3 regions of the Streptomyces endophyticus genome follow, and region 2 is predicted to be linked to each of the others. Evidence: riboswitches for the same ligand, from Rfam matches in the RefSeq annotation. Region 2 holds a riboswitch; each other region holds the start of a gene.
What was found. Region 2 has a riboswitch for cyclic di-AMP ahead of OKJ99_RS26025 (transglycosylase family protein). Riboswitches for the same ligand answer to the same signal wherever they lie in the genome.

Region 1 (3,638 bases), on a different contig from region 2:
CGTCGACGAGGAGCTCGCCCGGTTCGCCGAGGAGGGCCCGAGTCCCGAGGAAATGGAGCGGGCCCAGGCACAGTTGGAGCGCGAGTGGCTGGACCGCCTGGGCACGGTCGCGGGGCGCGCCGACGAGCTGTGCCGCTACGCCGTCCTGTTCGGCGACCCGCAGCTCGCCCTGACCGCCGTGGGACGCGTCCTGGACGTGACCGCCGAGGAGGTCCAGGAGATCGCCAAGGCGCGCCTGCGCCCCGACAACCGCGCGTCCCTCGTGTACGAGCCGACCGCGCCCGCCGACACCGAGCACTCCGAGACCGCCGAGACCGCCGAGAACGCTGAGGAGGCGGGCCAGTGACAGAGCAGCTCGCGAACATGGACTTTCATCCCCGGCCGCAGGCGGGCGAGCCCAAGCCCTGGGCGTTCCCGGCCCCGGAGCGCGGCGTGCTCCCCAACGGCCTGACGATGCTGCGCTGCCACCGGCCCGGTCAGCAGGTGGTCGCCGTGGAGGTGCACCTGGACGCGCCGCTGGACGCCGAACCGAAGGGTCTCGACGGCGTCGCGACGATCATGGCGCGGGCCTTCAACGAAGGCACCGACAAGCACTCCGCCGAGGAGTTCGCCGCTGAGCTGGAGCGCTGCGGCGCCACGATGGACGCGCATGCCGACCACCCCGGCGTCCGTGCCTCCCTCGAAGTGCCGGCCTCCCGCCTCTCCAAGGGTCTCGCCCTGCTGGCCGACGCCCTGCGCGCCCCGGCCTTCGACGACAGCGAGATCGAGCGCCTCGTCCGCAACCGCCTGGACGAGATCCCGCACGAGAGCGCCAATCCGGCCCGGCGCGCCGCCAAGGAGCTCTCCAAGCAGCTCTTCCCGGCCGACGCGCGCGTGTCGCGTCCGCGCCAGGGCACCGAGGAGACCGTCTCGGCCATCGACGCGGCGGCCGTGCGTGCCTTCTACGACCGGCATGTACGCCCCGCCACCGCCACGGCCGTCGTCGTGGGTGACCTGACGGGCATCGACCTGGACGCCCTCCTCGCCGACACGCTCGGCGCCTGGACCGGCGGCGGTGCCGAGCCGCGCCCCGTGCCGCCGGTCGTCGCCGACGACACCGGTCGCGTGGTCATCGTGGACCGCCCGGGCGCCGTGCAGACGCAGTTGCTCCTGGGCCGGGTCGGACCGGACAAGCACGACCGTGTGTGGGCCGCGCAGGTCCTCGGCACGTACTGCCTGGGCGGCACCCTCACGTCACGCCTGGACCGCGTCCTGCGCGAGGAGAAGGGCTACACCTACGGAGTGCGGTCCTTCGCCCAGGTGCTGCGCTCTGCGCCCGACGGCAGCGGTGCCGCGATGCTCGCCATCAGCGGCTCGGTGGACACTCCGAACACCGGACCCGCGCTCGACGACCTGTGGAAGGTCCTGCGCACGCTGGCGGCCGAGGGGCTCACGGATGCCGAACGGGACACCGCCGTACAGAACTTGGTGGGTGTGGCCCCGCTGAAGTTCGAGACCGCCGCGGCCGTCGCGAGCACCCTCGCCGACCAGGTCGAGCAGCACCTGCCGGACGACTTCCAGGCGCAGGTGTACCGGCAGCTGGCCGCCACGGGCACCGTGGAGGCCACGGCCGCCGTCGTGAGCGCGTTCCCCGCGGACCGTCTGGTGACGATCCTGGTGGGCGACGCCGCGCAGATCGAGGAGCCGGTCAAGGCGCTCGGCATCGGCGAAGTCACGGTGGTCGCGGGCTGAGTTCGTCTCCCGAGACACGCCACGATCACCTTCAATCACTACACGATCACAAATGTCCGAATTGGCGTAGAGGTTACCTGTCTGCCCTGTGGCGTGCACTACAAAAGTCGGGTTCCGTTTGTTGATTCAAAGACGCCCCGCTTAGCGTTCCCTCCGGCTGTTCGCCAGACGTACGTCGCGCCCGCGACACCGGACAGTCATCGCCGAGTCCCCGTGGTGCGAGCCAGGGGAGCCGGGGACCCACCGAAGTCCCTGGGGTGAATCGGGCGCTCTTCCCGTCAGGGGAGGGGGCCTGTAGGAGACCTTCCTGCTCCGAACCCGTCAGCTAACCCGGTAGGCGAGAAGGAAGGAAAGGACCAGCCACTTCATGGGGTTCACCCGTGCCACCGGGAAGCACCGCCGTCCCAGCCGCCTGACGCGTACCACCGCTCAGGTCGCGGGCGTCGCCGCAATCACCACGACGGGCGTGGTGGGTGGCCTCGCCGCCCCCGCCCTCGCCGCCGACACCGCGATAGCCCCGCACGACGGCCTCACGCAGGCCGTGGCGATCGGCGACTCGCTGGCCGAGAAGATCGACGCGCAGGCCACGGCGCAGCAGAAGGCCGCCGCCCAGGCGAAGGCCGAGGCAGAGGCCAAGAAGAAGGCCGAGGAGGCCAAGCGCAAGGCCGAGGCGGAGGCCAAGAAGCGCGCCGCCGAGAAGGCCGAGAAGGAGCGCGAGGCCAAGGAGCGCGCCGCCCGCGAGGCCGAGCGCAAGCGCCTGAACAGCTTCGTGTCGCCGATCTCCGGCTCCTACGTCTCCACCGCCTACCAGGCCGGCAGCGGCCTGTGGTCCTCCGGCAGCCACACCGGCATCGACTTCCACGCGTCCAGCGGCACTTCGGTGCACGCGGTCGGCAGGGGCACCGTCGTCGAGGCCGGCTGGGGCGGCGCGTACGGCAACAACGTCGTGATCAAGATGAACGACGGTACGTACACCCAGTACGGTCACATGTCCTCGATCGGCGTCTCCGTCGGCCAGGACGTCACCCCCGGCCAGCAGATCGGTCTCTCAGGGGCCACCGGCAACGTCACGGGCCCGCACCTCCACTTCGAGGCCCGCACCGGCGCCGACTACGGCTCGGACATCGACCCCGTCGCGTACCTGCGCCAGCACGGTGTGAACGTCTGACCCACCAGGTCACACTCCGCGAAAGCCCCGGCTCACCGAGCCGGGGCTTTCGCGTGTGCGGGTCCGCACTGTCCAAAAAATATCCCCGGATTCAGTTCCCTCGTCGGAAATTCAAGTCCGGTGGAATAGAGTCACCGGGTAAACGTTCCGGCCGCGTGTCATTCGCGCTTGACCGGGCGTCAATAGGCCGCGTATCGCGGGCATTGAGGCGGAGGTCGAGTCATGCGCATTCCCGCACAGTCGGTATGCACAGCGATCCGCGACGACATCGTCGCCGGCGTCTACGAGCGCGGCGGCAGGCTCACCGAGGAACTGCTCGCACGTCGCTACGGGGTCTCGCGCGTGCCCGTGCGCGAGGCGCTGCGCACCCTGGAGGCGGAGGGGTTCGTCGTCACGCGCAGGCACGCGGGCGCGTGCGTGGCCGAACCCACCGAGCGTGAGGCGGCCGACCTCCTGGAGATCCGCATGCTGCTCGAACCCATGGGCGCCGCCCGCGCCGCGCAGCGCCGCACCGAGGCCCACCTCAAGGTCCTGCGTGGCCTGGTCAGGCTGGGGCAGGAGCGCTCCCGGCGGGGCCAGAGCGAGGATCTGCGCTCCCTCGGCAGCTGGTTCCACGAGACGCTCGCCCAGGCCTCGGGCAGCCCCGGCCTGATCACCCTGCTCACCCAACTCCGCCACAAGATCGCCTGGATGTACGCCGTGGAGAGCCCGGCCCGGCCGGCCGAGTCGTGGGCCGAGC
Region 2 (3,638 bases):
CTTGTAGAACTCGGAGGCGGCGACGTCGAGCGCGAGGGCGATCTGCTGGCCGGGAACGTAACCGGCCTCCTTGATGGCCTCGAGGATCAGGTCGAGGGCCTCACGGTTCGAGCCCAGGTTCGGGGCGAAGCCGCCCTCGTCGCCCAGGCCGGTGGCCAGGCCCTTGCTCTTCAGGACCTTCTTCAGCGTGTGGTAGACCTCGGCGCCCCAGCGCAGGGCCTCGGAGAAGGACTCCGCGCCGATCGGGGCGATCATGAACTCCTGGATGTCCACGTTGGAGTCCGCGTGGGACCCACCGTTCAGGATGTTCATCATCGGGACCGGCAGCAGGTGCGCGTTCGGGCCACCGAGGTAGCGGAACAGCGGCAGGTCGGAGGCCTCGGAGGCGGCGTGGGCCACGGCGAGCGAGACGCCGAGGATCGCGTTGGCGCCGAGCGAGCCCTTGTTGTCGGTCGCGTCCAGGTCGAACATCGCCTGGTCGATCAGGCGCTGCTCGGTGGCGTCGTAACCGACGAGCTCCGGGCCGATCTGCTCGATGACGGCGAGGACGGCCTTCTCGACGCCCTTGCCCTGGTAACGGTTCGGGTCACCGTCGCGGAGTTCGATGGCCTCGAAGGCACCGGTGGAGGCACCCGACGGGACGGCCGCGCGGCCGGTGCTCCCGTCGTCGAGGCCGACCTCGACCTCGACCGTGGGGTTGCCTCGGGAGTCCAGGATTTCCCGGGCTACGACGACGTCGATGGACGGCACGAGCATCTCCTTCTGGGATGTGACGCAGGCTATGCGGGCGGCTGCTTGGATACGTGGGCCCGCACCCCTGAGCGTAACCGGCTCGCGGGCATCGGCCATCCGAACGCCCGCCTCGTGGACAACGCCCTGAGCGAAATGTTCCTTAACGGAACAAAAACAGCGACCTCCGTCCCGGCTGTGCCGGAAAGGAGGTCGCCGAAGTGAGCGGCCCGTGGGGACGGGGGGCGGGCCCTTCTGACGGATCAGGCCGGACTCGGAGTGCCGTGTCCGGTCGGCTCCGCGAGCGGGGTCTGGTACGTGCAGCTGCAAGGCGGAGGAGGGCGACGACGCGGAGCGTCGGCAACCAACGACAACGCAGCAGATGCGCGTGCCAGACCACGCGACTCCGGCAGGATCCGTCAGAAGGGCCCGGAGGCGGGGCTCGGCGTCCGCCGATGCCGAGCCCGTGCCTGGGTCGGTCCTGCGCGGACCGGACGCTTAGCTGAGGTGCAGCTGCTGACCCGGGTAGATCAGGTTGGCGTCCTTGACGATGTCCTTGTTCTTCTCGAACAGCTGCTGCCAGGTCGTGTCGTGCGCCTCGGCGATCTTGCTGAGGGTGTCACCGGACTCGACCTTGTACTCGCCGTCGCCCTTCTCGACCTTGTTACCGGTCGGGGTGGTGACGGTGTCCTGCTTCGGAGCCTCCTGCTTCGGAGCCTCCTGCTTGGGGGCCTCCTGCTTCGGGGCCTCCTGCTGCTGCGGCTGCTCGCGCTGCTCGGAGCGGTCCGCACGCTGCTGGGTGTCCTGCTGCTGCGAGGACGAGTCGTCCGCGCCACCCTCGTTCGGGGTGGAGGACAGGCCGGAGCCGCAGTTCGGCCAGGCACCGCTGCCCTGCGAGGCGAGAACCTTCTCGCCGACGGCTATCTGCTGCGCCTTGGAGGCCTGGTCGGCGGTGGAGGCGTACTGGTCGCCGCCGTAGGCGGACCAGGTGGAGGACGAGAACTGCAGGCCACCGTAGAAACCGTTGCCGGTGTTGGTGGACCAGTTGCCACCGGACTCGCACTGCGCGACCTGGTCCCACTCGGACGTGGTCGCGGCGGAGGCGGACGTGGCACCCATCAGCGGCACGGCGACGGCGGCAGCGGCGACTCCGCCGAGCGTGGCGACGCGAACGGCCTTGGACGGGCGGCGGTGCTTGTTCTTGCCGGAAAACAGCATGGAGATATCTCCTCACCGACGCCTGCGAGGTGAGCTGTCGGGTTCGGACCAGTGAGTGCCCGGCAGACGCATCCTTGTGCGCTGCTTAACCCCAAGCCCGTCCGGTCTCCCGGAAAGGCGGCTTACCTGGGTCCCCCGCTCCTGCCTACGGCGCTTACGCGTCGACTGTTCCCGTACGGACGTTGGCAGGATTCGGCGTGACGTCCATCGGGGCCCGCTGAAGCGAGCGGTCACGAACGTAAGCGGTCGATCCGTCCGATTTCAAAGTCGATCAGGGGCTTTGAGACCCATGTCTCACTCGCTCGACATCGGACAAAGCCCCTCGAACCGGCCCGAACTCCCGCTACCTTTTGTCCGATCCGTCCCCAAGATCCAGGCTCTGACCAGGAAGGATGAGGTCTGGGTCGGTACCGACCGTCTCCTTGTTCCGCTCATAGAGCGCGTCCCATCCGCCGTGCACGTCCTGGGCCTTCGCGATGCCCCAGAGGCTGTCGCCGGCGTGGACCTCGTACGTGTCGCCGGCGCGCTTGTCGTCGCGCGAGGCGTGACGGCCCTCTCCCGTACGGGAGTCGGAGCCGCCACCGTCGTCGTCGGCGGCGCGATCGCCGCGGTGACGGCCGGACGTGGCGTCGTCCGGGGCCTCACCGGAGGGGGAGGCGGACGGCGAGGCCGTCTCGGAGGCGGCGTCGTCAGAAGGCGCGTGGGACTTGTCACTTGACGGGCTCGGAGAGTCCTCGCCCTGGTTACCGGAGGTATCGCCCGACTCGCCCGCCGAGGGGGCGTCCGACGGGTCGGAGCCCTCGGGGTCGTCGTGACCCTTGTCTCCCGAATCCGCGGAATCCGTCGAGTCCTCCGGGTTCGCCGAATCCGCCGAATCCGTCGCGTCCGTGGAGCCGGTGTTGTCGGCGCTCTCGTCGACACCCTCGTCCGCCTTGTCGCCGGCATCGGTGTCGGACGACGACTCGGAAGGCTGCGGCGACGCGGACACACCCGGGTCGACGTTCGCCGAGTCGTCGTCGTTGGTAAGACCCGACGTGAGCGAGCACATCGGCCAGGCGCTCACGCCCTTGGCGTCGAGGACCTTCTCGGCGACGGATATCTGCTGCGAGCGGCTGGCCTGGTCGGCACGCGGGGCGTAGTCGAGCCCTCCGTACTGCTCCCATCTCTCCTGCGTGAACTGGAGACCGCCGTAGTAGCCGTTACCGGCGTCCAGGCTCCACTGCCCACCGCTCTCGCACTCGGCGAGCTTGTCCCACGCCTGCGTGGTCGCGGCGCTCGCGCCGCTCGCGGCGAACAGCGGGATCGCGATGGCGCTGCCGGCGACTCCGGCGGCGACGACGAGAGCAGGGGCCTGACGGGGGCGACGGTGTCGACCGTTCCCGGAGAGCATGCGGTTGCCTTTCGCGAGACTGATGCTGCTACGCGCGACGGGTGGTGCAAGTGGTGCGGGTTGTGCATGTGTCGCGATGATCCGTGAACGTAGCGGCACTCGAACTCCTGTCACAAGTCGATGCAGCGTAGATCACGTGAAAGTCACATTGTTGACGGTCCGTCAGTTCCGGAATGTTCTGCACCCCGCGAACTGTGCGACGAATCCACACAGTTCGCGGCAATCCAGGCCACCCGCTTTCAGGCGGCCGCCCCACCACCGACCCGCATACCGGAGGAATCCGTACCGCCCTCACCGACGC
Region 3 (3,638 bases), on a different contig from region 2:
ATGGCCGCGGTCCTGGGCGGCTTCGCCGCCGTCGCCGCGGTCAACACCCTGGTGATGACGGTCCTGGACCGACGTCGCGAACTGACCGTGCTCCGCCTGGTCGGCTCCACGCGCCGCCAGGTGCTGCGGATGCTGCGCTGGGAGAGTCTGCTGGTGTCGGCGGCGGGGCTGGCGCTGGGCACGACCATCGCGCTGATCACGCTGACCCCGATGATGCGCGGCATGACGGGGGAGTCCCCGTACATACCCCCGCTGGTGTACGGCACGTTCGCGGCAGGCGCGGTGTGCCTCGGCCTGCTCGCCGTAACCCTCCCTGCCCGCGCGGCACTTCGCGACAGAGAGGGGTGACGTCGGGCCTCGGCCGAGGCGGTGCTGCCGGGCGTCAGGTGCTGCCGGGCCTCGGCCGAGGAAGCGCTCGGGCGGACGCTAGGGCCCTTCTGACGGGTCAGGCTGGACGCGGACGGCGTCAATGGGCGGTGCAGGCGCGTGCCAGACCCCGCGACTCCGGCAAGATCCGTCAGAAGGGCCCTAGTCGAGGAGGCGCTCGCGCAGTCGCTCGCGCGTCGCCGCGGTGACCTTCAGGCCCTCTTCGAGGTAGCGGTCCGTGCTGCCCCAGTGCTCGTCGATGGTCTCGAGGCCCGCGTTGAGGTACTCGATGCGGGCGTCGAAGAGCGGGCTGAGCAGCTCCATGATCTCGGGGGAGTAGGCGTCCTTCGCGGTGGCGGTGCGGCGCACGTTGTAGCGGCGGTGCTTCTCGTTGGACTTGAGGTAGTCCGCCTCGATGGCGTCGCGCTCCACGCCCACCGCGAGCAGCGTCACCGCGATCGACAGACCCGCGCGGTCCTTGCCCGCCGCGCAGTGCATCAGCGCGGGGAGGCTGTCCTCGGCGAGGGAGTGCAGCACGCGGCTGTGCTCGGCGGTGCGCTCCTTGATCATGGTGCGGTAGGAGTCGACGAGCCGGTTCGCCGCGCGGCCCTCGGAGAGGATCTGGCGCAGCTGGTCGATGTTGCCGTCGCGGACCATGGTCCAGAATTCGGCGCCGTCGGCGGGGTCGTTGAGCGGCAGGTTCAGGTTGCGCACGCCAGGCAGTTCGACGTCCGCGCCTTCCAGCTTCTGGTCCGCGGAGTTGCGGAAGTCGAAGACCGTGTGCAGGCCGAGGGAGGAGAGGAAGGTCGAGTCCTCGGCCGTGGCGTGGGCTAGGTGACCGCTGCGGAACAGTACGCCCTGGCGCACGCGCCGGCCGTCCACGGTGGGCAGGCCGCCGACGTCCCGGAAGTTGCGCACTCCGGTCAGCTCGGGCTCGGTGGACGGTGCGTGCTGCGTCACAGGGGCTCCTCCCAATCGGTGCACCGGCGTTGGGTCGCCGGCGGGCGCGCTCCTGACGATACGACATCGGTTCCACAGGCAACCATCTGTCCGATTCGCACCGTTCTGTGTCAACTGTGCATGAATCGGAGGGGCTTGTGGGCGTGTGCGTGACCGGCTTCATGTTCGTGACGCTGCGTGCCGGGCGGCCCGGATTGCCTCCCCAGTAATCCCCGAAAGTATGGCGTTGGTAAAGCGAAGAATGTCGACGCAGGGTTACACAGGGAAGCCTCAGAAACCCAAGGAATTGCCCCCGTAGATGAATTCGGGGTTTGTCGCCGCCATTGCCGTTCGCCTACGGTCACCAATCAATCCGGTCGGAACGCCTAGTCCTGCCGCCGCCCGGATTCCTTTCGACTACCCGTCACGGCAGGAGCGGGGGACCCACACGCAGTACGCCGCGGAGGGATTTCCCGAAGTGGCTAGGGGTGAAGCCGTGCCCGCACCCCGGGCGCGGCCGGGCATCTCCAGCCCGAACCCGACAGCTCACCTCGTAGGCGACGGAGAGGAAAATCAGCATGCCCGCAAAGGGAAAGCACCGTCTTTCGACCTCCCAGCGCATCGCCCGTGTCGCCGCCGTCGCCTCCGCCGGTGGAGCCGCGCTCGCGCTGCCGCTGATGGGCGCCTCCGGCGCGCAGGCCGCGACGTCCGGCGCTACCGCCGACACCACGACGTACACCGTCAAGGCCGGTGACACGCTCTCGAAGATCGCCAAGGCGCAGGACGTCGGCGGCGGCTGGAAGAAGCTGTACGAGGACAACAAGGACGCCGTCGGCTCCAACGCGGACCACCTCAAGATCGGCGTCAAGCTCGCCGTCGGCGGCGCGGCCGACAGCGACTCCGGCTCCGAGGCCGCGGCCGCCACCGCGCAGGCGAGCGCCAAGACGACCGCCTCCGGCGACTACGCGGCGCCGGTCGACGGCGCCAAGGGCACGGACTACGGCAACTCCGGATCCATGTGGTCCAGCGGCAGCCACACCGGTGCCGACTTCTCGATCCCGACCGGCACCTCCGTGAAGTCCATCGCCGAGGGCACCGTCGTCTCGACCGGCTCGGGCGGCGCGTACGGCAACGAGGTCGTCATCGAGCACGCCGACGGCCACTTCTCCCAGTACGGCCACCTGTCCTCGATCGGCGTCGCCCAGGGCGACACCGTGACGGCCGGCCAGGAGATCGCCAAGTCCGGCGCGACCGGCAACGTCACCGGCCCGCACCTGCACTTCGAGGTCCGCACGACCGCCGACTACGGCTCGGATGTCGACCCGATCGCCTACCTGAGCGAGCACGGCGTGAACGCCTGAGACGTGTCGTAGCGGCTCGTCGACCCGCTCCATTCGGCGCCCGGAGGGAATCCCTCCGGGCGCCGAATCGCGTTCCCCCAGTTATTCCCGAGATCGCGAGTGGGGTATCTCACCAGGCGTCAACCCCTACCTACGATGGCGTAGGTCACTTTTCGCGAGCGAAACTACGTGGGTGGCACACGAATCGAGAGCACTCACGGATTCACTCAACGGCGCGATCCGGTCCTACGCGGCCGTGGGAGACAGCTTCACCGAAGGAGTCGGCGACCCCGGCCCCGACGGAAAGTTCGCGGGCTGGGCCGACCGGCTCGCCGTCCTCCTGGACGACCGTGTCCCCGAGGACACCTTCAGGTACGCGAACCTGGCCGTGCGCGGCAAGCTGCTCGACCAGGTCGTCGCGGACCAGGTCCCCAAGGCGGTCGAGCTCGCCCCCGACCTGGTGACCCTGGTCGCCGGCGGCAACGACATCATCCGCCCCGGCACCGACCCGGACGACGTGGCCGAACGCTTCGAGAAGGCCGTCGTCAAGCTCGCCGACGCGGCCGGCACCGTCATGGTGGCCACCGGCTTCGACACCCGGGACGTGGCCGTGCTCAAGCACCTGCGCGGCAAGATCGCCACGTACAACATGCATGTGCGGGCGATCGCCGACCGCCACGGGTGCCTGATGCTCGACCTGTGGTCCCTCAGGTCCATCCAGGACCGCAGGGCCTGGGACGAGGACCGCCTCCACCTCTCGCCCGAGGGGCACACGCGGGTGGCGCTGCGCGCCGGCCAGGCGCTGGGCATCGACGTGCCGGCCGACCCCGAGCAGGCCTGGCCGCTGCTGCCGCCGCGTGGCACGTTCGAGGTGCGGCGCGACGACATCCACTGGGCGCGGGAGTTCCTGGTGCCGTGGATCGGGCGCCGCCTTCGCGGCGAGTCCTCCGGCGACCGGGTGCAGGCGAAGGGCTTCGTGGACCCGCACGCGGT

Region 1: another riboswitch for cyclic di-AMP. It lies ahead of OKJ99_RS37180 (M23 family metallopeptidase); the one in region 2 lies ahead of OKJ99_RS26025 (transglycosylase family protein).
Region 3: another riboswitch for cyclic di-AMP. It lies ahead of OKJ99_RS19405 (M23 family metallopeptidase); the one in region 2 lies ahead of OKJ99_RS26025 (transglycosylase family protein).

The regions. Positions count from the first base shown of each region.
Region 1 is NZ_JAOZYC010000184.1:180,001-183,638, reverse strand. It holds gene OKJ99_RS37190 (M16 family metallopeptidase) at 1-346, shown strand, start outside; gene OKJ99_RS37185 (M16 family metallopeptidase) at 364-1,731, shown strand; cyclic di-AMP (ydaO/yuaA leader) riboswitch at 1,923-2,085, shown strand; gene OKJ99_RS37180 (M23 family metallopeptidase) at 2,099-2,899, shown strand; gene OKJ99_RS37175 (GntR family transcriptional regulator) at 3,122-3,638, shown strand, end outside.
Region 2 is NZ_JAOZYC010000139.1:45,401-49,038, forward strand. It holds gene eno (phosphopyruvate hydratase) at 1-750, opposite strand, end outside; gene OKJ99_RS26025 (transglycosylase family protein) at 1,228-1,947, opposite strand; cyclic di-AMP (ydaO/yuaA leader) riboswitch at 1,952-2,110, opposite strand; gene OKJ99_RS26030 (transglycosylase family protein) at 2,291-3,337, opposite strand; gene OKJ99_RS26035 (recombinase family protein) at 3,577-3,638, opposite strand, start outside.
Region 3 is NZ_JAOZYC010000122.1:193,788-197,425, reverse strand. It holds gene OKJ99_RS19415 (ABC transporter permease) at 1-348, shown strand, start outside; gene OKJ99_RS19410 (tyrosine-protein phosphatase) at 529-1,326, opposite strand; cyclic di-AMP (ydaO/yuaA leader) riboswitch at 1,710-1,880, shown strand; gene OKJ99_RS19405 (M23 family metallopeptidase) at 1,884-2,666, shown strand; gene OKJ99_RS19400 (SGNH/GDSL hydrolase family protein) at 2,839-3,638, shown strand, end outside.